DNA from 2 places in the Actinomadura gamaensis genome. Region 2 is predicted to be linked to the other one. Evidence: riboswitches for the same ligand, from Rfam matches in the RefSeq annotation. Region 2 holds a riboswitch; the other holds the start of a gene.
What was found. Region 2 has a riboswitch for glycine ahead of gcvP (aminomethyl-transferring glycine dehydrogenase). Riboswitches for the same ligand answer to the same signal wherever they lie in the genome.

Region 1 (11,299 bases), on a different contig from region 2:
CGGACGCCCTCGCCGCCTTCACCGACACCAAGAACGTCTTCATATCCACGGAGGAATAGCGTGCAGCGTTTCGAGGGGCGCGTCGCCGTCGTCACGGGCGGGGCGAGCGGGATCGGGCTGGCGACCGTCCGGCGGCTCGCGGCCGAGGGCGCGAAGGTCGTCGTCGCCGACCTGGACGAGACCGGCGGCACCAAGGCGGCCGAGGAGGTCGGCGGCCTGTTCGTCAAGGCCGACGTCACGTCCGAGGACGACGTGAAGGCGCTGTTCGAGGCCGCCCACGCCGCCTACGGACGGATCGACGTCGCGTTCAACAACGCGGGCATCTCCCCGCCGGACGACGACTCCATCCTGGAGACCGGCCTGGACGCCTGGAAGCGCGTCCAGGAGGTGAACCTCACCAGCGTCTACCTGTGCTGCAAGCACGTGATCCCGTACATGCGGCAGCAGGGCCGCGGATCGATCATCAACACGGCGTCGTTCGTGGCCAAGATGGGCGCGGCGACCTCGCAGATCTCCTACACGGCGTCCAAGGGCGGCGTGCTGGCGATGTCGCGGGAGCTGGGCGTCCAGTTCGCGCGCGAGGGCATCCGGGTCAACGCGCTCTGCCCCGGGCCGGTCTCGACGCCGCTGTTGCAGGAGCTGTTCGCGAAGGATCCGGAGAAGGCGGCCCGGCGGCTCGTCCACATCCCGACCGGACGCTTCGCCGAGCCCGAGGAGATCGCGGCGGCCGTCGCCTTCCTCGGATCGGACGACGCGTCCTTCATCACCGCGTCCGAGTTCCTCGTGGACGGCGGCATCTCCGGCGCCTACGTCACCCCGCTCTAGCGCGAAGAAAAAGGGGGTGCCCGGCCGGGCGCCCCCCTTGACGTGCGCTGACGCCTACGGGGCGTCGGCATGGGTGAGGGTCTCCCAGCCGAGGAAGTAGGACGCTCCGGCCGGGCGCTTCGACGTGACGAGCTGTCCGGTCTTCGGCAGCGCGACCCCGAGGCGGTGGTGGTACTCGTTGTAGCCGATCTCCAGGACCGGGCCGAGGCCGGTCTTCGGGCTGCCCTTGCAGAGCCAGGACGGCGCCTTGGCGCCCAGGTCGTACTGGGCGTGGAACTCCATCGCCTTCGTCAGGCGGGGCCGGGCCTCCTTGTAGAGGTCGAGGCCCTGGAGGCGGGCGGTCTCGGCGACGTGGACGGCGGCGTCGAGGGCCCAGCCGGTGTGGCCGAAGTCGCGGCAGGTCTCCTGGGCGAGGCCGTCCACGAAGGTGCTCTGCCCCTGCCAGTACTTGATCGTCGCCGCCTTGCCCGAGACGCCGGGCGGGGTCTTCGGGAGCGGGCCGTCCTGCTTCAGGTAGACGTACTCGGGCAGGCGCTTGCGCCAGCGGGCCACGGCCTGGTCGTAGGCGGCGCGGTCGTCGGTGTGGACGGCGATGGAGATCGTCGCGTCCGTCATGATCAGTTCCCAGTTGCCGTTCGTCGTGGGGCGGTCCTTGTTGACGACGGGCAGGTACACCGTCCGCAGGAAGGACGAGAACCTCTTCGCGCCCTTCCACTTCGCGCCGTACGGCGAATACTGGATGATCTCGGCGGCGCGGGCCCAGTCGTTGGCGGCCCAGGCCGCCTGGAGCGGCGCGTTGGAGTTGGTGTGCTCCTTCAGCACCTTCGCCCACGCGTCCATGAGCTGGACGGCCTTGGCCGCGTACCGCTGGTCGTGGTTGACCGTGTAGGCGAGCGCGTCGGTATAGGCGGCCATCGCGTCGTCGCGCTCGTCCGTGCAGCCGTTGTTCGGGTGCGACGACGAGCCGCACTCGACGTTCGCGCGGGGCTTCGGTGTCCGCTTCAGGTCGGCGTACTTACTTGCGATCATCGCGTCGTACGCCTTCTTCTGCGGCTGCTTGCCCGCCTTGACGCGGCTGCGCATCGCGTCGAGCTGCGCCTTGCCGACCAGGACGCCGGGGTGCCTGAAGCCCGCGGCGGAGGTCGCCGCGACCGCGCCCGCCGCGTGCTCGCCCCCGGACGCGCCCGCCGACCCGCCGTTCCAGGCGACCGCCGCCACGGACGCGGCGACCACGGCGGCCCCCGCTCCGGACGCGAGCCACACGCGGCTCCGGGTGCCCGCGCTCCGGGTGAACGCCATGGCGTCTCCTCTCGATCGGCTGAAAGATCGCTGAGTTGCGAGATCATGCAACCGTCGGCGTCCGGCCCCGTCAATCGGAACGCCGAAATCAACGGCAAAGCGCGACAAGTCGGCTGGTAGCGCCCCCAGGCCGCTGGTAGATTGCGGACAGCCGTTGATCCCGCGCGGGAGAGCGCCCCCGCCGCCAGCGGGGGCCGCCGAAGGAGCAACTCCTCCCCGGAACCTCTCAGGCCCCACGGACCGCGCGGACCAGGCGACCTCTGGAAAGCGAGGGCCTCACCGCCCTCCGCCGAAGGTGAAAGCCCCCGCAAGGTCAGGGGGTGAAGCTCTCAGGCGCCGATGACAGAGGGGGAGGCACCGAGCCGCCCGGTGCGCGAGTGGGACCATTGACGGGAGTCCACGCGCGCCCCGCGACCAAGGAGCCAGACCCATGTCCGCCGATCCGACTGCCAAGAAGACGCCGCTCTACGACGTCCATGCCGCTCTGGGCGCGAACCTCGTGGACTTCGCGGGCTACCTGATGCCGCTGCGCTACGCGAGCGAGACCGCCGAGCACAAGGCCGTCCGCACCGGCGCCGGGCTGTTCGACCTCTCCCACATGGGCGAGATCTTCCTCACCGGCCCGCAGGCCGCCGCCGCGCTGGATTACGCGCTGGTCGGCAACATCTCGCCGATGGCCGTGGGGAAGGCCCGCTACACCATGATCGTCCAGGAGGACGGCGGGGTGCTGGACGACCTGATCGTCTACCGGCTGGCCGCCGAGACCTACCTGGTCGTCGCCAACGCCTCCAACGTCGCGGTCGTCCGGGACGCCCTGGTCGAGCGGGCCAAGGGCTTCGAGGCCGAGGTGGACGACCGGTCCGACGCCTACGCCCTCATCGCCCTCCAGGGCCCGGACGCGCAGGACATCCTGCTCCGCTTCACCGACGCGCCGCTGCCCGAGCTGAAGTACTACGCCATCCTGTCCGGCACCGTCGCCGGGGTGGACGCCCTGATCGCCCGCACCGGCTACACCGGTGAGGACGGCTTCGAGCTTTTCGTCGCCGCCGCCGACGCGGTGAGCCTGTGGAACACGCTGGCCGGGGTCGAGGGGGTCGTCCCGGCGGGGCTGTCGGCGCGCGACACGCTGCGGCTCGAAGCCGGGATGCCGCTGTACGGCAACGAGCTCACCACCGAGACGACGCCGTTCGACGCGGGCCTCGGCCGGGTGGTCAAGTTCGAGAAGGACGCGGACTTCGTCGGGCGGACCGCGCTGGCCGCGCGTGCGGAGGCCCCCGCAGGCCGTAGGCTCGTGGGACTGGTGGCCCGCGGGCGGAGGGCGCCCCGCAAGGGGTACGCGGTCGTCGGCCCGGACGGCACGCCGTGCGGGGTGGTGACCAGCGGCGCCCCGTCGCCCACACTGGGCACGCCGATCGCCATGGCCTACCTGGACGCCTCGGTCCCCGAGGACACCACCGAGCTGGCCGTGGACGTGCGCGGCCGGCACGAGCCGGTCGACGTCGTCGCCCTGCCTTTCTACAAGCGTTCCTGAATCCCTGGAGAGAGAACACGTGAGCGTTCCGGAGCAGCTCCGCTACAGCGAAGACCACGAGTGGGTCGCCGGCCTCGACAACGAGGACGGCATCGTCACCGTCGGCATCACCCAGCACGCCGCCGACGCGCTCGGCGAGATCGTCTTCCTCGAGCTCCAGCCGGGCGAGGGCGACACCGTCGAGTCCGGCGAGACCTGCGGCGAGGTGGAGTCCACCAAGTCGGTCAGCGACCTGTACTCCCCCGTCAGCGGCGAGATCACCGCGGTGAACGCGGCCGTGGTCGACGAGCCCAAGGTGATCAACGACGACCCGTACGGCGAGGGCTGGATCTTCAAGGTGAAGATCAGCGAGGAGCCGGGCGACCTGCTCGACGCCGAGGCCTACGCCAAGCTCATCGAGGAGTCCTGACCGTGGCCGCCCTCTCCTCGCACGACGCCCCGCTGGCGGAGGTGGACCCGGAGGTCGCCGCCGCCGTCGCGGACGAGCTGCACCGCCAGCAGTCCACCCTGGAGATGATCGCCTCGGAGAACTTCACGCCGGTCGCGGTGCTGGAGGCCCAGGGGACGGTCCTGACCAACAAGTACGCCGAGGGCTACCCCGGCCGCCGCTACTACGGCGGCTGCGAGTACGTCGACGTCACCGAGCAGCTCGCCATCGACCGGGCCAAGGAGCTGTTCGGCGCCGAGTTCGCCAACGTCCAGCCGCACTCGGGCGCGCAGGCGAACACCGCGGTGTACTTCGCCCTGCTGAACCACGGCGACACGATCCTCGGGCTCGACCTGGCCCATGGCGGCCACCTGACGCACGGCATGCGCCTGAACTACTCGGGCAAGGTCCTCAACGTGGTGCCCTACCACGTGCGCGAGGACGACGGCCGGGTGGACATGGACGAAGTCGCGCGCCTCGCCGCCGAGCACCGCCCGAAGATGATCGTGGCGGGCTGGTCGGCCTACCCGCGGCAACTGGACTTCGCCCGGTTCCGCGAGATCGCCGACTCGGTGGACGCGCTGCTCATGGTCGACATGGCCCACTTCGCGGGCCTCGTCGCCGCCGGGCTGCACCCCTCGCCCGTGCCGCACGCCGACATCGTCACCACGACGACGCACAAGACCCTCGGCGGTCCGCGCGGCGGCCTGATCCTGGCGCGGGAGGAGTACGGCAAGAAGATCAACTCGGCCGTCTTCCCCGGCATGCAGGGCGGCCCGCTGGAGCACGTGATCGCCGCCAAGGCGGTCGCGCTGAAGGTCGCGGCGTCCGACGAGTTCAAGGACCGCCAGCGGCGCACGCTGGAGGGCGCCCGCATCCTCGCCGAGCGGCTGCTCGCCGACGACGCGGCGAAGGCCGGCGTGAAGGTGCTGACCGGCGGCACGGACGTGCACCTCGTCCTGGTCGACCTGGTCGACTCCGAGCTGACCGGCCGGGACGCCGAGGACCGCCTGCACGCCATCGGCATCACCGTCAACCGGAACGCGGTCCCGAACGACCCGCGTCCGCCGATGGTGACGTCCGGGCTGCGGATCGGCACTCCGGCGCTCGCTACGCGCGGCTTCGGCGCCGACGACTTCCGCGAGGTCGCCGACGTCATCGCGCTGGCGCTCCAGCCGTCCTTCGACGAGGCGGCGCTCAGCGCCCGGGTGAAGGCCCTGGCCGACAAGCACCCCCTCTACCCGAACCTGTGACCGGCCGTGCCCCCGTCCGCCCGGCGGCCGGGGGCACGTCCGTCCCTCTCGCTACAACGGAGTAGCAGCAGCCATGGCTATCAGCGTGTTCGACCTCTTCAAGATCGGCATTGGGCCGTCCTCGTCGCATACCGGCGGGCCGATGGCCGCGGCGCACCGGTTCGCGCGCGGGCTCGACCAGGACGGGGTGCTGGAGAAGACCGCGTCCGTCGAGGCGATCCTCTACGGCTCGCTCGGGCTGACCGGCAAGGGGCACGGCAGCGACAAGGCCGTGATCCTCGGCCTGGAGGGCGACAAGCCCGAGCTGGTGGACGTGGACTCGGTGGACGAGCGCCTCGCGCGCGTCCGCGAGACCGGGGAACTAACGCTCTACGGGGTTAAGCGCGTGCCGTTCGTGGTGGGCGAGCACCTCGTCTTCGAGCGGAAGATCTCGCTGCCCGGGCACCCGAACGGGATGCGGTTCACCGCTTTCGACGCTGACGGCAACGAGCTGCGGTCGCGGGTCTACTACTCGGTCGGCGGCGGGTTCGTCGTGGACGAGAACGCCACCGGCGCGGACCGGATCAAGGCGGACGACACCGTCCTGCCCTACCGGTTCGACACGGCCGCCGAGCTGCTCGACCGGTGCCGCGAGACGGGCCTGTCGATCTCCGCGCTGATGCTGGAGAACGAGAAGGCGTTCGGCCGCACCGAGGAGGAGATCCGGTCCGGGCTGGTCGAGCTGTGGCGGGTCATGCGGGCCTGCGTGGACCGCGGCTGCACCCGCGAGGGCCTGCTGCCGGGCGGGCTGAAGGTGGGCCGCCGCGCGCCGCGCCTGCACCGCAAGCTGACCTCGGAGAAGGCCACCGACCCGCTGCACGCGATGGACTGGGTGACGCTGTTCGCCCTGGCCGTGAACGAGGAGAACGCCGCCGGGGGCCGGATCGTGACGGCCCCGACGAACGGCGCGGCGGGCATCATCCCGGCCGTCCTGCACTACTTCGACCGGTTCGTCCCCGGCGCGGACGACGAGGGCGTCGTCCGGTTCCTGCTGACCGCCGGGGCGATCGGCGTGCTGTTCAAGCAGAACGCGTCCATCTCCGGCGCGGAGGTCGGCTGCCAGGGCGAGGTCGGGTCGGCCTGCTCGATGGCCGCCGCGGGCCTCACCGAGGTCCTGGGCGGGACGCCCGAGCAGGTGGAGAACGCCGCCGAGATCGGCATCGAGCACAACCTCGGCCTCACCTGCGACCCGGTCGGCGGCCTCGTCCAGGTGCCCTGCATCGAGCGCAACGCGGTCGGCGCGATCAAGGCGATCAGCGCCGCGCGGATCTCCCTGCGCGGGGACGGCAAGCACTTCGTGTCCCTCGACCGGGCCATCAAGACCATGAAGGACACCGGCCGCGACATGCTCGACAAGTACAAGGAGACCTCGCGCGGCGGCCTCGCCGTCAACGTGATCGAGTGCTGACCGGCCGGGCCGCCGGGACGGCGTCGAACGAGAGCCGGAACGGGCTCAGCGTGCCCGGCAGCGGCTCGGGCGGGTCGAGGCGCTTCCCGTCGCGCTGCCGGTAGTCGTGCCGCTCCAGCAGCGCGGCCAGGAACTGGGCCGTGGTGAGCAGGACCAGGTCGCGGCCCGGGCACTGGGCCGGGCCCGCGCTGAACGGGACGGCGGCCCAGTCGTGCTGCGGACGGCCGTCCAGCCAGAGGTCCGGGGTGAAGGTGTCGGCGTAGGGCAGGTTCTCGCGGTCGCGGCCGAGGAACGGCGTGAAGATCAGGACGCCGGAGCCCTTCGGGAGGACGCGGCCGTCCCACTCGGTCTCCTCGGTCGTGTCGCGGAGGATGGCCGGGGTGGTCGGCCACAGGCGCAGCGACTCCTGGACGCAGGCGCGCAGGAACGGCAGGTCGCCGGCGTCCTCGCGGGCGCGGGACGCCTGCTCGGGGTGGGACGCCAGCAGCGCGAGGGCGCGGAAGGCGGCCATCCCGGCGGGTTCGTAGGCGAACAGCCACTGCGGCATCTGCGACTGGACCTCGGGTGAGGCCAGCGCCTCGGGGTCGGCGCGGACGGCGTAGCGGTGCAGGCGGGACGCGAAGGCCCGCTCGACGCGCGGGCGGTTCGGGTGCGCGAAGGCCCAGTTGGCGTCCATGCGCAGCCGGGTGAGCAGGTCGGTGGTGATCGAGTCGTCGCGGGCGGCGTCCCCGAGGACGATCCGGCGGACCACGCGCCACCAGGTGCGGCGGAAGTCGTCCCAGGACAGCACGCCGGTGCGGGCGACGCGCCGGAGCAGGTCGCCGGCCTCGTCCCGGATCTTGCCGATGAAGACGTCGGCGTGGTCGTGGGTGTGGCCGGTGTCGAGCGCGGCCTCGTTGCGGCGGCGCAGTTCGGTCCGTTCGGGGCCGCGGGTGATGAGCACGCCGTGCGGCTGGAAGTGCCGCAGGGCCGCGCGCTTCTCCAGGCTGGCGACCTGGAACGGGTCGGGCGATCCGGTCAGGACGCGCCGCACGTGGTCGGGATGCAGGATGAGCGCGAAGTCGCGTCCGGGGATCGAGAGCAGCAGCGGGCCGTGCCCGTAGCGACCGCGCAGTTCGGTGAGGAGCCGTCCGGCGCGGTGGTCGGCGTCCATCCGCTCCTCCACCGCGACCACGGCGGGCCGCCGGGCGATCACGCCCTTGGCGACGGTCGGCGCGATCACCGATCCGGTCACGCGGAGCGTGTCGACGACGGAGGCGCGCGGTACCAACTGGGTCATGGAACACTCCCGGGAAACTGCTGGCGTCTGTTCACGAACGCCGTTCCCCGGTGACGAAGTGGAAACATGGACGGGCCGGTCAGGCGGGCCGGACGCCCCGGCCGCGGGGGCTGTGGGCGCCCTCGCGGGCGGGCTCGCCGCAGGCGGAGCAGACCACGTCGGGGACCAGGTCGGCGCCGCAGGAGTGCGTCCAGGTGACGGGCGGATCGTCCGGGTTGATGTGACGATCGCCCCATTTGAGAAGCATGAGCAGGACGTCGCCCAGCTCCCGTCCGGCCTCGGTGAGGTGGTACTCGTACCGGGCCGGACGGTCGCTGTAGCGCTCGCGGCGGATGATCCCCGCGCCCTCCAGCTTGCGCAGGCGGGCGGTGAGGATGTCGCGGGACGCGCCGGTGTTGCGGGCGATGCCGTCGAAGCGCCGGACGCCGTGGAAGAGCTCGCGGACGACCAGGATCGACCAGCGCTCGCCGACCAGGTCCAGGGTGTCGGCGATCGAGCAGGGCCTCGGGTCGGCGTCCTTCGGCGGCATGACCGTCATGGTAGGGGGCCCGGGCCTCAGAGGCGTTCGATGACCGTGGCGTTCGCGAGGCCGCCCGCCTCGCACATGGTCTGGAGGCCGTAGCGTCCGCCGGTGTCCTCCAGGGCGTGCAGCAGGGTGGTCATGATCCGGGCGCCGCTCGCGCCGAGGGGGTGGCCGAGGGCGATCGCGCCACCCCGGACGTTCGTCCTCGCGGGGTCGGCGCCGGTCTCGCGCAGCCAGGCCAGGACGACCGGCGAGAACGCCTCGTTGACCTCGAACAGGTCGATGTCGTCGAGGGCGAGGCCGGAGCGGGCGAGGGCCTTGGCGGTGGCGGGGATGATCGCGGTGAGCATGAGCAGCGGGTCGTCGCCCGCGACGGCGAAGGCGTGGAAGCGGGCGCGGGGACGCAGGCCGAGGCGCTCGGCGGCCTCGCGGCTCATGACGAGGACGGCGGCGGCGCCGTCGTTGATCGGGGACGCGTTGCCCGCCGTGATGTTCCAGCCGATCTCCGGGAAGCGCCGGGCGGTGGCCTCGTCGTGGTAGGCGGGCTTGAGGTTCGCGAGGATCTCGGGGGTCGTGGCCGGGCGGATCGACTCGTCGGTGCCGGGCCAGGCCAGCTCGCGGTCGAAGGCGTGGCTCGCGGTGGCCTCGGCGGCCTTGCGGTGGGAGGCGGCGGCGAACTCGTCCAGCTCGGCGCGGGTGAGCTTCCAGCGGGAGGCGATCAGCTCCGCGCTGATGCCCTGGCCGACCAGGCCCTCGGGGTAGCGGGCGTGCAGCAGCGGCCCGAACGGGTCGCTGCCGGGCAGCACGGCCGACCCCATCGGGACGCGGGACATCGACTCGACGCCGCAGGCGATCGCGACGTCGTACGCGCCGGAGATCACGCCCTGCGCGGCGAAGTGCAGCGCCTGCTGGGACGAGCCGCACTGGCGGTCCACGGTCGTCGCCGGGACCGACTCGGGGAACCCGGCGGCGAGGACGGCGTTGCGGGTGAGGTTGAGCGCCTGCTCCCCCGCCTGGGTGACCACGCCGCCGATCACGTCGTCCACGGCGGACGGGTCGATCCCCGCGCGCTCGACCAGCGCCTTCAGGGTGCGGGCGAGCAGGTCCACGGGGTGCTCGGGGTGCAGCGCGCCGTTCGGCCTGCCCTTCCCGATCGGCGTCCGGACGGCCTCGACGATCACCGCGTCTCGCATCACTGCCTCCTCGGTTGGAATATCCAACTTGAGTGTGGGGCAGTGAGTTGGATTTTCCAACCCACTCGCGGCGTGGGCCCGGTCACAGCGAAAGACGCCCGGGACGGTGATCGCCCCGGACGCCTTGGACAGTGCGAAATACGGGTTGCGCTCCCGGAGACCGTGGCGGTTGGGCACGGCCTCCGGTCGCGCCGGGCCGCTAGTGGAAGGGGCCCGTCGGGAAGTCGGTCAGGTTGCGCCTCCATCTGTCGAAGGGCTCCCTTGGGGAGCCACCCGTCACCTGAAGCTCAAGCAAGCTCGCACCTCCAGTTCCCCTTCGACGTCAGCGGGTCACCCTCGACGGTAGGCGGCATAAAGGTGATTTTGGGGATCGTGCGGACAAAGGTGTCGTCAAGGTGCCAGGGCCATCGCCCCGAGGACGCGTCCGGCGAGCTCGGCGTCCCCCTCGACCCGCACCGCCGCCGCGTCGCCCCGGCAGCGGCCGGTCACCAGCCGCGTGAACGTCTCCCAGTCCATCCGCAGCACCGTCGCGCCCTCGCCGCCCTGATCGGTGAAATCGGCGCGGCCGTCCGGGCCGACCAGGACGTGCCGGGTGAACGCGACCGGCCCGGTGACCTCGAAGGCCACGGCCGTGCCGGGGGACGCGGCGGCGCGGCGTCCGACGATCATCGGCAGGCCGCGCTCGACGACCGAGAGCGTGCGCAGGCCCGCGGGGGCGTCCAGATTGCCGGGACGGCCGACCGCGCGCCGGATGTCCTGCTCGTGCACCCAGCAGTCGAACGCGCGGAACACCATCAGCTCGGCGTAGGTGCCCTCCCGGCCGATCGGCAGCATCGCGGGCTCGTCGGGGGGCGTCGACGCGAGCCGGACCAGGCGGCGGTCCAGAACGGCCCGCAGCTCCGCGAGCACCTCGCTACCGGGCGTGCCGCGGCGGTAGTCCACCGCGACCTCGACCAGCCGGCCGAGCTCGTTGCGGACGTGCGGGAGGTCGTCCGGCAGCGTGTGGCCGGGCGCGGGATCCTCGTCCAGCAGCAGCGTCTCCACACCCACCAGGTGCGAGACGACGTCCTTGACCGTCCAGCCGGGAAGCTCGGTCGGCTTCTCCCACTCCGCGTCGCCGAACGTCTCCGCCAGCGCGATCGTCGACCGGACGGTCTGCTCGAACGCGGCCACGTGCCCCGCCATGCCTTCCGCGCGCCCGGCCGTGTCCTCCACGCGCCCCGCCATGTCTTCGCTCATGGCCGGTCATCATGGCGCACGCCGGGCGCGGCGGCCAGGGTCTAGAACGCAGTTCGGACCGCGGCGGGCGCGGTCATTCGACCGTGCGGCGCTCGTCGCCGGTGACCAGGCGCAGCCGGACGACGGTGGGCATCCGGTCCACCTCCAGCGCGCCGCGCAGCCGCGCGAGCGCGCGGTCCTGGATGTCGCGGCGCAACTGCCGCAGGTCGGCGCGGCGGTCGTAGGCGACGTTCACGCGCAGCTTCGGCGCGGACGGCTTGCCCGACAGCCGCGCCCGCGCGGA
Region 2 (11,299 bases):
TCGCTCACCGTAGTGGTACGCCCACGCCGGCGCGCCCCCGGGTCCCGGCGCCACCCTGCCGGCCGCCTCCAGCCGTCGAGATACCGGCCGCAGGCGCCACACCCAGGCGGTCAGCGCCGCGCCGCAGCGTTCAGGCGCCGCGTCCCAGGCGTCGGACTCTCGGCGTTCAGGCGCCGCGCCGCAGGCGTCCACGCGCCGCGCGCAGGCGTTTCGGCCCCTCGGCGTACAGGCGTCGGCTCCTCGGCGTACAGGTGCCGCGTCCCAGGCGTTCACGCGTCGCGCGCAGGCGTCGGCTCCTCGGCGTTCAGGCGTTGCGCCGCAGGCGTCCACGCGCCGCGCGCAGGCGTTTCGGCCCCTCGGCGTACAGGCGTCGGCTCCTCGGCGTACAGGTGCCGCGTCCCAGGCGTTCACGCGTCGCGCGCAGGCGTCGGCTCCTCGGCGTTCAGGCGTTGCGCCGCAGGCGTGAGGCCCCTTAGGTGCAGGCGTCGGGGGCTATGCGTCGGGCCAGCCGGGTGGGAGGGCCGCGGTGGGGCCCATCGCCAGGCGCAGGCGCTCGGCGAAGCTCTCGTGCAGCAGCGGGCCCCAGGCGTAGTCCGACGGGACGCGCACCGCGCGGCCGATCACCTCGTGCGACTCGCCGGGCCGCCGGTCGGCGGGCTCGGCGGCGTACCGGACGGCCAGCAGCGCGTACATGTGGTCCAGCGCGCCGAACGCCTCGCCCGCGAGCGCGGGGAGCGTGCCCTCGGCGACGGACTGCTCCAGCAGCGGCTCCCACCACAGCTCGGCCGGGTCGTCGCCCTCGTCGGAGGCGAACTCGCGCCGCAGCCGCGCCCGCACCTGCGGGGCGATCGCCGAGTCCGTGAGCCCGCGGCGCCAGGCGTCGCGGGCCTCGCCGTCCCGGCCGCGCAGCGGCAGCGTCCGGGCGAGCAGCTCGGTGGCGAGCGGGCCCACCTCGGCGTCGGCGTGCTCCCCCGCGACGCCCAGCGCCGCGCCGAACGCGCCGATGGCCTGGTCGAGGCAGGCGATGCCGAGCGCGACGGCGAGCCGCGAGTGCGCGTGCGGCGCGGACGCCCGGTCGATGAGCTTCAGCCCGGCGGTCAGGATCCGCTGCGCGCGGGCCGGTTCGCCGCGCTCCAGCAGCCGCTGCGCGAGGTCGTGCGCGGCGAGCGGCCCGTACTCGCGGTCGCCGGTCGCGACGGTCTCCTCCCAGTGCTCGCGGGCGCGGTCGAAGTCGCCCGCGTCGTCGGCGAGGCGGGCGAGCGCCAGGTGCGCGGGCGGGAGGTAGGCCGGGTTCCCGAAGTCGACCACGATCCGCCAGGCGGGTTCGGCCTCGTCGCGCTCGCCCGCGCGCTCGTGCGTGAGCGCGAGGTGGTAGGCGGCGCGCGCGCCGTACTCGGCGTCGCCGGTGGCGATCGCGGCGCGGTCGGCCTCGCGCGCCCCCGCGACGTCGCCCGAGTCGTCCAGGACGACCGCGAGGCCGAGCGCGGCGCGGGCCCGCAGCGGGGTGTCGCCGAGCGCCAGCACCTCCCCGAACAGCGCCGCCGCGCGGTCGGACTCGCCGTCCTCCGCGAGCCGCCGGGCCCGCTCGCACAACTCGGCCGCCCGCGCGGCCGCGGCCCCGGCGGGATCCGCGGCCGGCTCTCCGGCCGGCCCTCCGGCCGACGCTGCCTCGACCGGCTGTCCGGGCGTGTCGCTCATGATCGTCTATGCCCTCTGGGGATGGGGGTTCGGCGTGCCGAGCCTAGCGATCCGGCCGCCCGGCGTCCCACCCCGACACACCCGAATCTGATCATGTACCGCGGCGACCGCCTTTACATTGTAGATCACCAACGGAGACGGGAAGGGGCCCGCCCCGGAGCGTCCCGGGACGGGCCCCTCGCGTGCCGGGCGGGTCAGTCCTCGAACGCCTCCGGCGGCGGGCAGGAGCAGACCAGGTTCCGGTCGCCGTACGCCTGGTCGATGCGGCGGACGGGCGGCCAGTACTTGCCCTCGCGCAGCGACGGCAGCGGGTAGGCGGCCCGCTCGCGCGGGTAGGCGTGCTTCCAGTCCTCGGTGACGAGGCAGTCGGCGGTGTGCGGCGCGTTCTTCAGCGGGTTGTCCTCCGCGTCGAGCGTGCCGTCCGCGACGGCCTGGATCTCGCGGCGGATCTCGACCATCGCGTCCACGAACCGGTCGAGCTCGGCGAGGTCCTCGCTCTCGGTCGGCTCGATCATCAGCGTCCCGGCGACCGGGAACGCCAGCGTCGGCGCGTGGAAGCCGTAGTCGATCAGCCGCTTGGCGACGTCCTCGGCGGTGATCCCGGTCTCCTTGGTGATCTTGCGGAGGTCGGCGATGCACTCGTGCGCGACCAGGCCGTCCCGGCCGGTGTAGAGGATCGGGAAGTGCGGGGCGAGCTTGGCCGCCAGGTAGTTCGCGGCGATGATCGCGCCCTCGGTCGCCGCGCGCAGGCCGTCCGGGCCCATCATGGCGATGTAGGCCCAGGAGATCGGCAGGATGCCCGCCGAACCCCACGGCGCCGCCGAGATCGGCCCGACGCCCGTCTCCTGCGGCCCGGCCTCGGCGCGCAGCGGGTGGGACGGCAAGAACGGCGCCAGGTGCTCGCGGACGCCGACCGGACCGACGCCCGGACCGCCGCCGCCGTGCGGGATGCAGAAGGTCTTGTGCAGGTTCAGGTGCGACACGTCCGAGCCGAACTCGCCGGGCCGGGCCAGGCCGACCAGCGCGTTCAGGTTCGCGCCGTCCACGTAGACCTGGCCGCCCGCGTCGTGCACGGCCTTGCAGACATCGGTGATCGTCTCCTCGAAGACGCCGTGCGTGGACGGGTAGGTCACCATGATCGCGGCGAGCGCGTCGCCGTGCTTGTCGATCTTGGCGTGCAGGTCGTCCACGTCGATGTTGCCGCCGTCGTCGCACTTGACGACCACGACCTTCATCCCGGCCATCACCGCGGACGCGGCGTTGGTGCCGTGCGCCGAGGACGGGATCAGGCAGACGTTCCGGTGGGCCTCGCCGCGCGAGGCGTGGTAGCCGCGGATCGCCAGCAGCCCGGCCAGCTCGCCCTGCGAACCGGCGTTCGGCTGCACCGACACCCGGGCGTACCCGGTGATCTCGGCCAGCCAGCCCTCCAGCTCTCCGATCAGCTCCACGTATCCGGCGGCCTGGTCGATCGGCGCGAACGGGTGGATGTTCGCGAACTCCGGCCAGGTAATCGGCTCCATCTCGGTCGTCGCGTTCAGCTTCATCGTGCAGGAGCCGAGCGGGATCATGGACCGGTCGAGCGCGATGTCCTTGTCCTGGAGGCGGCGCAGGTAGCGCAGCATCGCGGTCTCGGAGCGGTGCGCGTGGAACACCGGGTGCGTCAGGTACGGGCTCTCGCGGCGGACGAACTCCAGCGCGTCCCCGGCCGGAACGCCCTCGACGCCCTCGACGCCGAACGCGCGCCACACCGCCGCGACGTGCTCGCCGGTGGTGGTCTCGTCGCAGGCGATCCCGACGTGGTCGGCGTCGGCGAGCCGCAGGTTCACGCCCTGCGCCCGCGCGGCCGCGACGACCTCGGCGGCGCGGCCCGGCACGCGCGCGAACACGGTGTCGAAGAAGTGCTCGTGGACGACCTCGACGCCGCCCGCGCGCAGCCCGGCCGCCAGCCGCACCGCGTGCCCGTGCGCGCGCTGCGCGATCGCGGCGAGCCCCTCCGGGCCGTGGTAGACCGCGTACATGCTCGCCATCACCGCGAGGAGCACCTGCGCGGTGCAGATGTTGCTGGTGGCCTTCTCGCGCCGGATGTGCTGCTCGCGGGTCTGGAGCGCCAGCCGGTAGGCGGGCCTGCCGTCGACGTCCACCGACACGCCGACCAGGCGGCCCGGAAGCTGCCGCTGGATGCCCTCGCGGACGGCCATGTACCCCGCGTGCGGGCCGCCGAAGCCGAACGGGACGCCGAACCGCTGCGCCGAGCCGACCACGATGTCCGCGCCGCTCTCCCCCGGCGGGCGCAGCAGGGTCAGCGCGAGCAGGTCGGCGGCGACGACGGCCTGCATGTCGCGGGCGTGCGCGGCGTCCACCAGCGGCGTCAGGTCGCGGACGGCCCCGGACGCGCCCGGGTACTGCACCAGCACGCCGAAGAAGTCGCCCTCGGGCAGCCCGCCCGACAGGTCGGCGGTGACGACCTCGATCCCCAGCGGGACGGCCCGGGTGCGGATCACCTCGATCGTCTGCGGCAGCGCGTCGGCGTCCACGAGGAACGCGCCCGGCTCCTTGCGCCGGCCCACCCGGTGCGCCAGCGCCATCGCCTCGGCGGCGGCGGTGCCCTCGTCCAGCATGGAGGCGTTCGCGACCGGCAGCCCGGTCAGGTCGCCGACCACGGTCTGGAAGTTGAGCAGCGCCTCGAGCCGGCCCTGCGAGATCTCCGGCTGGTACGGCGTGTAGGCGGTGTACCAGCCCGGGTTCTCCAGCACGTTGCGCAGGATCACGCCCGGCGTGTGGGTGCCGTGGTAGCCCAGCCCGATCATGGACGTCAGCACGGTGTTCTTGTCCGCCAGCTCGCGCAGCCGGGCCAGCGCCGCGGGCTCCGACAGCGCGGGCGGCAGCGCCAGCGGGCGGGACGTGCGGATCCCCGCCGGGACCGCCTCGTCGATCAGGGCGTCGGCGCCGGAGTAGCCGATCGCCGCGAGCATCCGGGACCGCTCGTCGCCGGCCGGGCCGATGTGCCGGTCGGCGAACGCCGACCGCGGGGTCTGTGGCGAGGCCACGGGAGCGAAGTACTGGGCGGTCATTGGGGAGAGCCTCCTGGGCTGCGAAAGCGGTCGCTCAGGGCGTCCCCGGCCGTCGGCCGGTGACACGGTCTCCCCCTCTGTCGTGGCACCTGAGAGCTTCCCCCGCGCGGGCGCGCGGGATTTCCCCTTCGGTGAGGCGGCCCGCCTCCGTTTCCGGGGACGCGCGCGCCTGCTTTCCAGAGGTGCCTCGTCTGAGCGGTCCTTTTGCCTGAGAGGTTCCGGGGAGGGTTGCCCCTTCGGCGTCCCACGCTGGCGGCGTGGAATCTCTCCCGCACAGGGTCAGCGGCGTTTCCTTTGGGAACTCTATCCAACACCGGGCACGATCGAACGCGGCGGTCCCACCGTCACCGGCCCGGAGCCCCGGCGGCGCGCGGCGGCCCGCCCGGCCGGCCCGCGGGGCCGCCCGGCGTGGCGGAAGCGACCCCTCCCCCGCCGCGGCCGCCGGAGAAAGTACGATATTCGCAGCTCACGGTCAGGGGACCCGGAAACCGCGGGGGCGCGGGGCGACGACGGAACGGCGGTGCGGCGTGACGCGGACCCAGGACGGCGCGGCGCGGACCGGCCGTGCCCAGGCCGGGCACGTCCCGGCCGCGACCGCGCCGCGTCCCGCCGTCCCCGGTGACCCGGAGCCCGCCGCGGCACCGGCGATCCCGGTCGAGGAACCGCCGTGGCCCGGCCGGATCCGCCGGTCCGGCGACGCGATCCGCTTCCTCACCTCGGTCGCCGGCCTCGCCGCCGTCATGCTGCTGGTGACCATCGCCCAGCAGACCACGCACGGCCTCCAGACCGACATCGTCGAGGGCACCGCGCACGCGCCGCGGTGGCTGCTGTCGCTGGCGACGCTGGCGTCCAGCTTCGGGGTGCTGGCCGTCCCGGTCGCGTTCGCGGTCGAACGGCTGTTCCACCGGGACGGGTCGCGGGTGGCGATCGCGGTGCTCGCCGCGATGATCACCTTCGGGCTGACCGTGGCGGTGGACGACTGGGTCGTCCCCGCCGCGCCGAGCGGCCTGCTGGACGCGCTGATCTGGGGCAGCTCCGGCACCGCCGTGGTGCACACCGACATCGCGCCGGTGATCGCGTTCGTCGCGGCGGTCGGGATGGCCGGACGCTCCCGCTGGCAGCTCACCGCCTGGACCATGATCGTCCTGGCCGCGCTCACCGGCCTCACCGCGTCCTACGCCTCGGTGTCGGCGCTCGCGGCCACCTACTTCCTCGGCGAGGCGATCGGCCACGGCACGCTGTACGCGGTCGGCACGCCGAACCCGCGCCCGCCCGGCACGGCGGTGGTGGCGGCGCTCACCCGGCTCGGGCTGCGTCCGGTCGGCGCCCGGCGGCTCGTCACGGCCGCCGACGAGCCGCGCCGGTACGCGGTGGAGATCGCCCCCGGCCCGGACGGCGCGCCGCGCGACGGCGCGGGCCGCCCGCTCCCCCGCGGTCGCTGGCAGCTCCAGGTGAACGTGCTCGACCGCGACCAGCAGACGGCCGGGCTCGTGTACCGGCTGTGGCGGCTGGTGCGGCTGCGCGCGGGCAGCGGCCGCCGCCCGCTGCGCTCCCTGCGCCGCGCCCTGGAGCAGGAGTCGCTGATGGCCTACGCGGCGTCCGCGGCGGACGTCCGCACCCCGCGCCTCACCGGCGCCTGCGAGGTCGGCACCGAGGCGGCGCTGCTCGCCTACGAGCACGTCCCCGGACGGCGGCTCGACGAGCTGACCGACGAGGAGATCGACGACGCGCTCCTCACCGACGTCTGGCACCAGTTCGCCCGCCTCCAGGCCGCCCGGCTCGCGCACCGCCTCCTGGAGGGCCACGCGATCCTCGTCAGCATCTCCGAACCGTCCGGACCGGCCGGACCGGCCGGACCGGCCGGCGGCGCGGACGCCGAGGCCGGGGCGGGCGGTCGCTCGGGCGTGAGCGCCGACCTCACGGCGGGCGGCGGCACGAACGGCGGTGGCGCGAACGGCGCCGACGCGGACGGCAGCGCGGACGGCGGCGCGGACGGCGGCGCGGACGGTGGCCGGGACGGCGGCCGGGACGGCGGCGCGGACGGCGAGGCGGGTCACGGACCTGAGACCGCGCCCGAGGCCGGGCAGGACGGTCCCGAAGGGCGCCTCGCGCACATCGTGGACTTGGGCGTAGGCGAGATCGCCGCGGGCGACCTGGCGCTGCGCCTGGACCGTGCCCAGCTCCTCACGACCCTCGCGCTGCGGGTCGGCGCGGAGCGGGCCGTCGCGACCGCCGCGCCCGTGCTGGGCGAGGGCGCGCTCGCCGCCGCCGTCCCGCTCCTCCAGCGGGTCGCGCTGACCCGGGCCACCCGCACCGCGCTCCGGCACGACAAGCACCTGCTCACCCGCATCCGCGAGCAGATCCTGAAGCTGGAGCCCGAGGCCGAGACCGAACCCGTCCGGCTGGAGCGCTTCCGTCCCCGGACCATCGTCAGCATCGTCGCGCTGACGTTCGCCGCCTACATCGTCATCCCGCAGCTCACCAGCGTGAACCTGGACCAGATCGGCGAGCGGGCGAACGTCTGGTGGGCGGCGCTCGGCGCGCTCGCCTCCGCGGTCACCTACGTCGCGGCGGCGCTGATGCTCATCGGGTTCGTCCCGGAGCGGCTGCGGCTGTGGCGGACGATCCTGGTGCAGGTCGCCGCGTCCTTCGTGAAGCTCGTCGCGCCCGCCGCCGTCACCGGCGTCGCGCTCAACACGCGCTACCTGCAGAAGGCCGGGATCCGCTCGGGCCCGGCGGTGGCCAGCGTCGGCGCGTCCCAGCTGATGGGCATGGTCGTCCACATCCTGATGCTGGTGGTCTTCGGGTTCATCTCCGGCTCCACGCAGACCGCCACCCGCGACCTCGCGCCGTCCCGGACGATCGTCATCGTGCTGCTGATGCTCGCGATCCCGGTCGCGGTGGCCCTCGCCATCCCGCGCGTGCGGCGGTTCGTGACCGCGCGGCTGCGGTCGATGTTCTCGGGGGTGCTGCCGCGGCTGGTCGACGTCCTCCAGTCGCCGCGCAAGCTCGCCACGAGCCTCGGCGGCACGCTGCTGCTGACCGCCGGGTTCGTGGTCTGCCTGGACGCCTCCATCCGCGCGTTCGGCGGCGACCTGCCCTGGACGGCCGTGGTCGTGGTGTTCCTGACCGGCAACGCGCTCGGCTCGGCCGCGCCGACGCCCGGCGGCCTGGGCGCGGTCGAGGGGGCGCTGACGCTGGCGCTTACGATCTCCGGGCTGCCCGCCGAGACCGCGACCTCGGCGGTGCTGCTGTTCCGCCTGCTGACGTTCTGGCTGCCGGTGCTGCCCGGCTGGGCGGCCTTCGCCTACCTCCAGCGCAAGGAGGCGATCTGAGCGGCGCCCCTCACGGCGTCCGCGAAGCCTGCGAGGGGCAACTGCGAAGGGCAACTGCGACCAAGGGCTGCGAGAGGCCCTGAGAGGTCCTGCGAAGTCTGCGAGAGGGGGTCGGGGGTGACCGCTCGGGGGTCGGACGTCGGGCGCCGGGGCGGCCCGGGAAGGACGATCGGGGGTCAGCCGGTGCGGCGGGCGCGGCGGCGGTGGGCGAGTTCGTCGTGGGGGTGCGCGTCGTCGTCCTCGCCGGTGTCCGCGCGTTCGGCGGGCAGCTCCGCCAGGCTGCCCTCCACCTCCTGCCACACCCGGCCGAGCGCGATGCCGAAGACGCCCTGCCCGCCCTGGAGCAGGTCGACGACCTCGTCGGCCGAGGTGCACTCGTAGACGCTCACACCGTCGCTCATGAGGGTGATCTGGGCGAGGTCCTCGACGCCGCGGTCGCGCAGGTGGGTCACCGCCGTGCGGATCTGCTGGAGCGAGACCCCGGTGTCGAGGAGGCGTTTGACGACCTTCAGCACCAGGATGTCGCGGAACCCGTACAGCCGCTGGCTGCCCGAGCCCTGCGCCGCGCGCACGCTCGGAGTGACCAGGCCGGTGCGCGCCCAGTAGTCGAGCTGACGGTAGGTGATCCCCGCGGCGGCGCACGCCGTGGGGCCCCGGTAGCCGACGTCCTCCGGCGGGGCCGAGACCCTGGTCTCGAAGAGCAGGCCCTGCTCTCCGGCGCGCTGGGACGCCACGCGCCTGTCAGGGGTCGCCTTGCCCTCGCCGCTGCTCACCGCCACGCGGACCTCCGGCTTCTGTCAGCCCGCGGGGTTTCGTCAAGGGGGTTTGACGAATGACACCACGGGTGTTCCACCAGCACGGTAGGTGCCGGTCAGGGTGTGGTCAACGTTCGTCGTCGGCGCGTCGCCTACCCGGATGAACCGGCTTCACGTGGGCAAACTGCGCACCTCCGCTCTCACCGCACTCCTACCCACGTCCCCCCGGTGCGGAAACGGGCAGGTCCGGCCGGTGCGAGAACATCCGGGCAGCCGCATGACCTCGCACGTCACCCGGCGTGACCGTTTCGTCCCCGCCCCGATGATCACTTTCGTCACGTTCCGTGCCCGCCGCGCGCCACGCCGAAGATTTCTCCGGAGAACGCGAGCGGACGGGCGTGTCAAAACCCGCGGCCCCGCGCCGCAAAGCTCGAATACCGGACGGCGCAGTGACCGGACGGCGCAGGGGGCGGGCGCCTCGACGGGCGGGCGGCGGCGGGCCGTGGGGCGGTCAGCCGGCGCGGCCGAAGTCCTCGGGGGTGATCGTGTCGAGGAACTCGCGGAACTTCTCGACCTCGTCCTCCTGCTCGTCCGGGATCGCGACACCCGCCTCCTCGAGGATGTCCTCGGCGGCGAAGATCGTCGCGCCGGTGCGCAGCGCGAGCGCGATCGAGTCCGACGGGCGGGCGCTGACCTCGACCCCGTTGGAGAAGACGAGGTCGGCGAAGAAGATCCCGTCGCGCAGGGCGGTGATGTTCACCGTCCGCAGCTGCACGCTCAGCGCGTCCAGGACGTCCCGGAACAGGTCGTGGGTGAGCGGGCGCGCCGGCAGCACCCCCTGCTGGGCGAAGGCGATCGCGGTCGCTTCGACCGCCCCGATCCAGATGGGCAGGTACCGATCGCCCTCGGTCTCCTTCAACAGGACGATCGGCTGATTGGAGGGCATCTCGACCCGGACGCCGACGACCTCCATCTGCTTCACTGCGGCTCCCTGCTGGTCCTCGCGGCCTCGGTCTGGTCTCGTCCGGACCGGCTGCCCGCCGACCCCTGTAGCCAACGTACACCCGGCCCGCGCCGACGTGGCCGGGCGACGGGCGGGCAAATCACGCCACACCCGGCTCGCCGCCCGTATCGGACGGCGTTCCCCCGGGGCGCGGCCGTGGTCACGGATCCAGGCTCTCCCGCACACCGGCCGACACCAGGGCGGCGTGCAGCCGGATCGACAGCTCGGCGATCTGGCGCGCCGTGGCGGCGGCCTCCTCGTGCGCGCCGGGGCTGCGCCGGCGCAGTTGCGGCGCGACGAGTTGCTCGATCAGCCCGACCTGGCGGTCGGCCGCGGCCTTGACCGCGCGCAGGTTGCGGGCCTCGAACCCGAACGCGCCGAGCGCGGCGGCGGCCCGCGCGACGGCCAGCGCGTCGCCGTCGTAGTGCGTCCCGGACCGGCGGACGAGCCCGTACTCCTCCAGCTGGGCCAGCAGCGCCTCGGTGATCGACGCCCCGTCGATCAGCTGGCGGCGGGTGAGCCGGACCTCGGCGGCGGACCCCGCGCCCGCGTCGGCCGCGACCAGCGTGCGGGGACGGCGCGCACCGTCCGCGGCGCGCCCTTCGGCGGACCGCCCGTCCGGCGACCGCCCGTCCAGGAATCGTCCGTCCAGGGACCGGCCGTCGTTGGCGCGGGCGTCCGCGTGCCGGGCGTCCGCGGAGCGGCCGTCCTGGGGGCGTCCGGTGACGGCGCGGCCGTCCGGAGAGGGCCGTCCGTCGGACGCGTCGCCCGCGCGCGGCTCCGGGGCCGCCGGGTGGCGGGTGCCCAGGGGCGGTGGCGACTCGCCGCGGTCCAGCGCCTCCAGGTGCTGCCGGATGACCCGCAGCGGGAGGTAGTGGTCGCGCTGGGCGGTCAGCACGAACCGCAGCCGCGCCACGTCGGCGTCACCGAACTTGCGGTAACCCGACGGGCTGCGCTGCGGTTCGACCAGCCCCTCCGCCTCCAGGAAGCGGATCTTGGAGATCGTGATGTCCGGGAACTCGGCCCGGAGCAGCCCGAGAACGTCCCCGATCGTCATCAGGGCCCGGGCGGCCTGCGCGCTCATCGCCCTCCCATCGTCGCCGCCTCCCGCCTGCCGTTGCCCGTACCCGCGCCGCGCGCCGCCCGCCGTCCGGGCGGGACGCGCCGGCTCCCCCGGCGTCCCGGCGCGGACCGCCGTCCGCGCCGGAGCGCTCAGCCGTGCTGCGGGTTGGTCAGGAACACCAGCCGGAACTTGCCGATCTGCACCTCGTCGCCGCCGGACAGGCCGGCCTGGTCGATCCGCTGCCTGTTGACATAGGTGCCGTTCAGGCTGCCCACGTCGCGCACCGAGAAACCACCGCCGTGCCGGGCGAACTCGGCGTGCTGGCGGGACACGGTGATGTCGTCGAGGAAGATGTCGCTCTCCGGGTGGCGACC

Region 1: another riboswitch for glycine. It lies ahead of gcvT (glycine cleavage system aminomethyltransferase GcvT); the one in region 2 lies ahead of gcvP (aminomethyl-transferring glycine dehydrogenase).

The regions. Positions count from the first base shown of each region.
Region 1 covers NZ_JBHSIT010000015.1:23,999-35,297, forward strand. The annotation lists gene ACFPCY_RS37695 (aldehyde dehydrogenase family protein) at 1-59, shown strand, start outside; gene ACFPCY_RS37700 (3-oxoacyl-ACP reductase) at 61-825, shown strand; gene ACFPCY_RS37705 (alginate lyase family protein) at 880-2,124, opposite strand; glycine riboswitch at 2,280-2,377, shown strand; glycine riboswitch at 2,379-2,480, shown strand; gene gcvT (glycine cleavage system aminomethyltransferase GcvT) at 2,555-3,655, shown strand; gene gcvH (glycine cleavage system protein GcvH) at 3,675-4,064, shown strand; gene ACFPCY_RS37720 (serine hydroxymethyltransferase) at 4,067-5,335, shown strand; gene ACFPCY_RS37725 (L-serine ammonia-lyase) at 5,409-6,782, shown strand; gene ACFPCY_RS37730 (cytochrome P450) at 6,763-8,061, opposite strand; gene ACFPCY_RS37735 (winged helix-turn-helix transcriptional regulator) at 8,141-8,590, opposite strand; gene ACFPCY_RS37740 (thiolase family protein) at 8,617-9,777, opposite strand; gene ACFPCY_RS37745 (maleylpyruvate isomerase family mycothiol-dependent enzyme) at 10,168-11,016, opposite strand; gene amaP (alkaline shock response membrane anchor protein AmaP) at 11,090-11,299, opposite strand, start outside.
Region 2 covers NZ_JBHSIT010000002.1:503,446-514,744, reverse strand. The annotation lists gene ACFPCY_RS08185 (tetratricopeptide repeat protein) at 493-1,698, opposite strand; gene gcvP (aminomethyl-transferring glycine dehydrogenase) at 1,893-4,769, opposite strand; glycine riboswitch at 4,837-4,955, opposite strand; glycine riboswitch at 4,956-5,051, opposite strand; gene ACFPCY_RS08175 (flippase-like domain-containing protein) at 5,297-8,104, shown strand; gene ACFPCY_RS08170 (MerR family transcriptional regulator) at 8,281-8,883, opposite strand; gene ACFPCY_RS08165 (bifunctional nuclease family protein) at 9,371-9,841, opposite strand; gene ftsR (transcriptional regulator FtsR) at 10,023-10,946, opposite strand; gene ACFPCY_RS08155 (FHA domain-containing protein) at 11,075-11,299, opposite strand, start outside.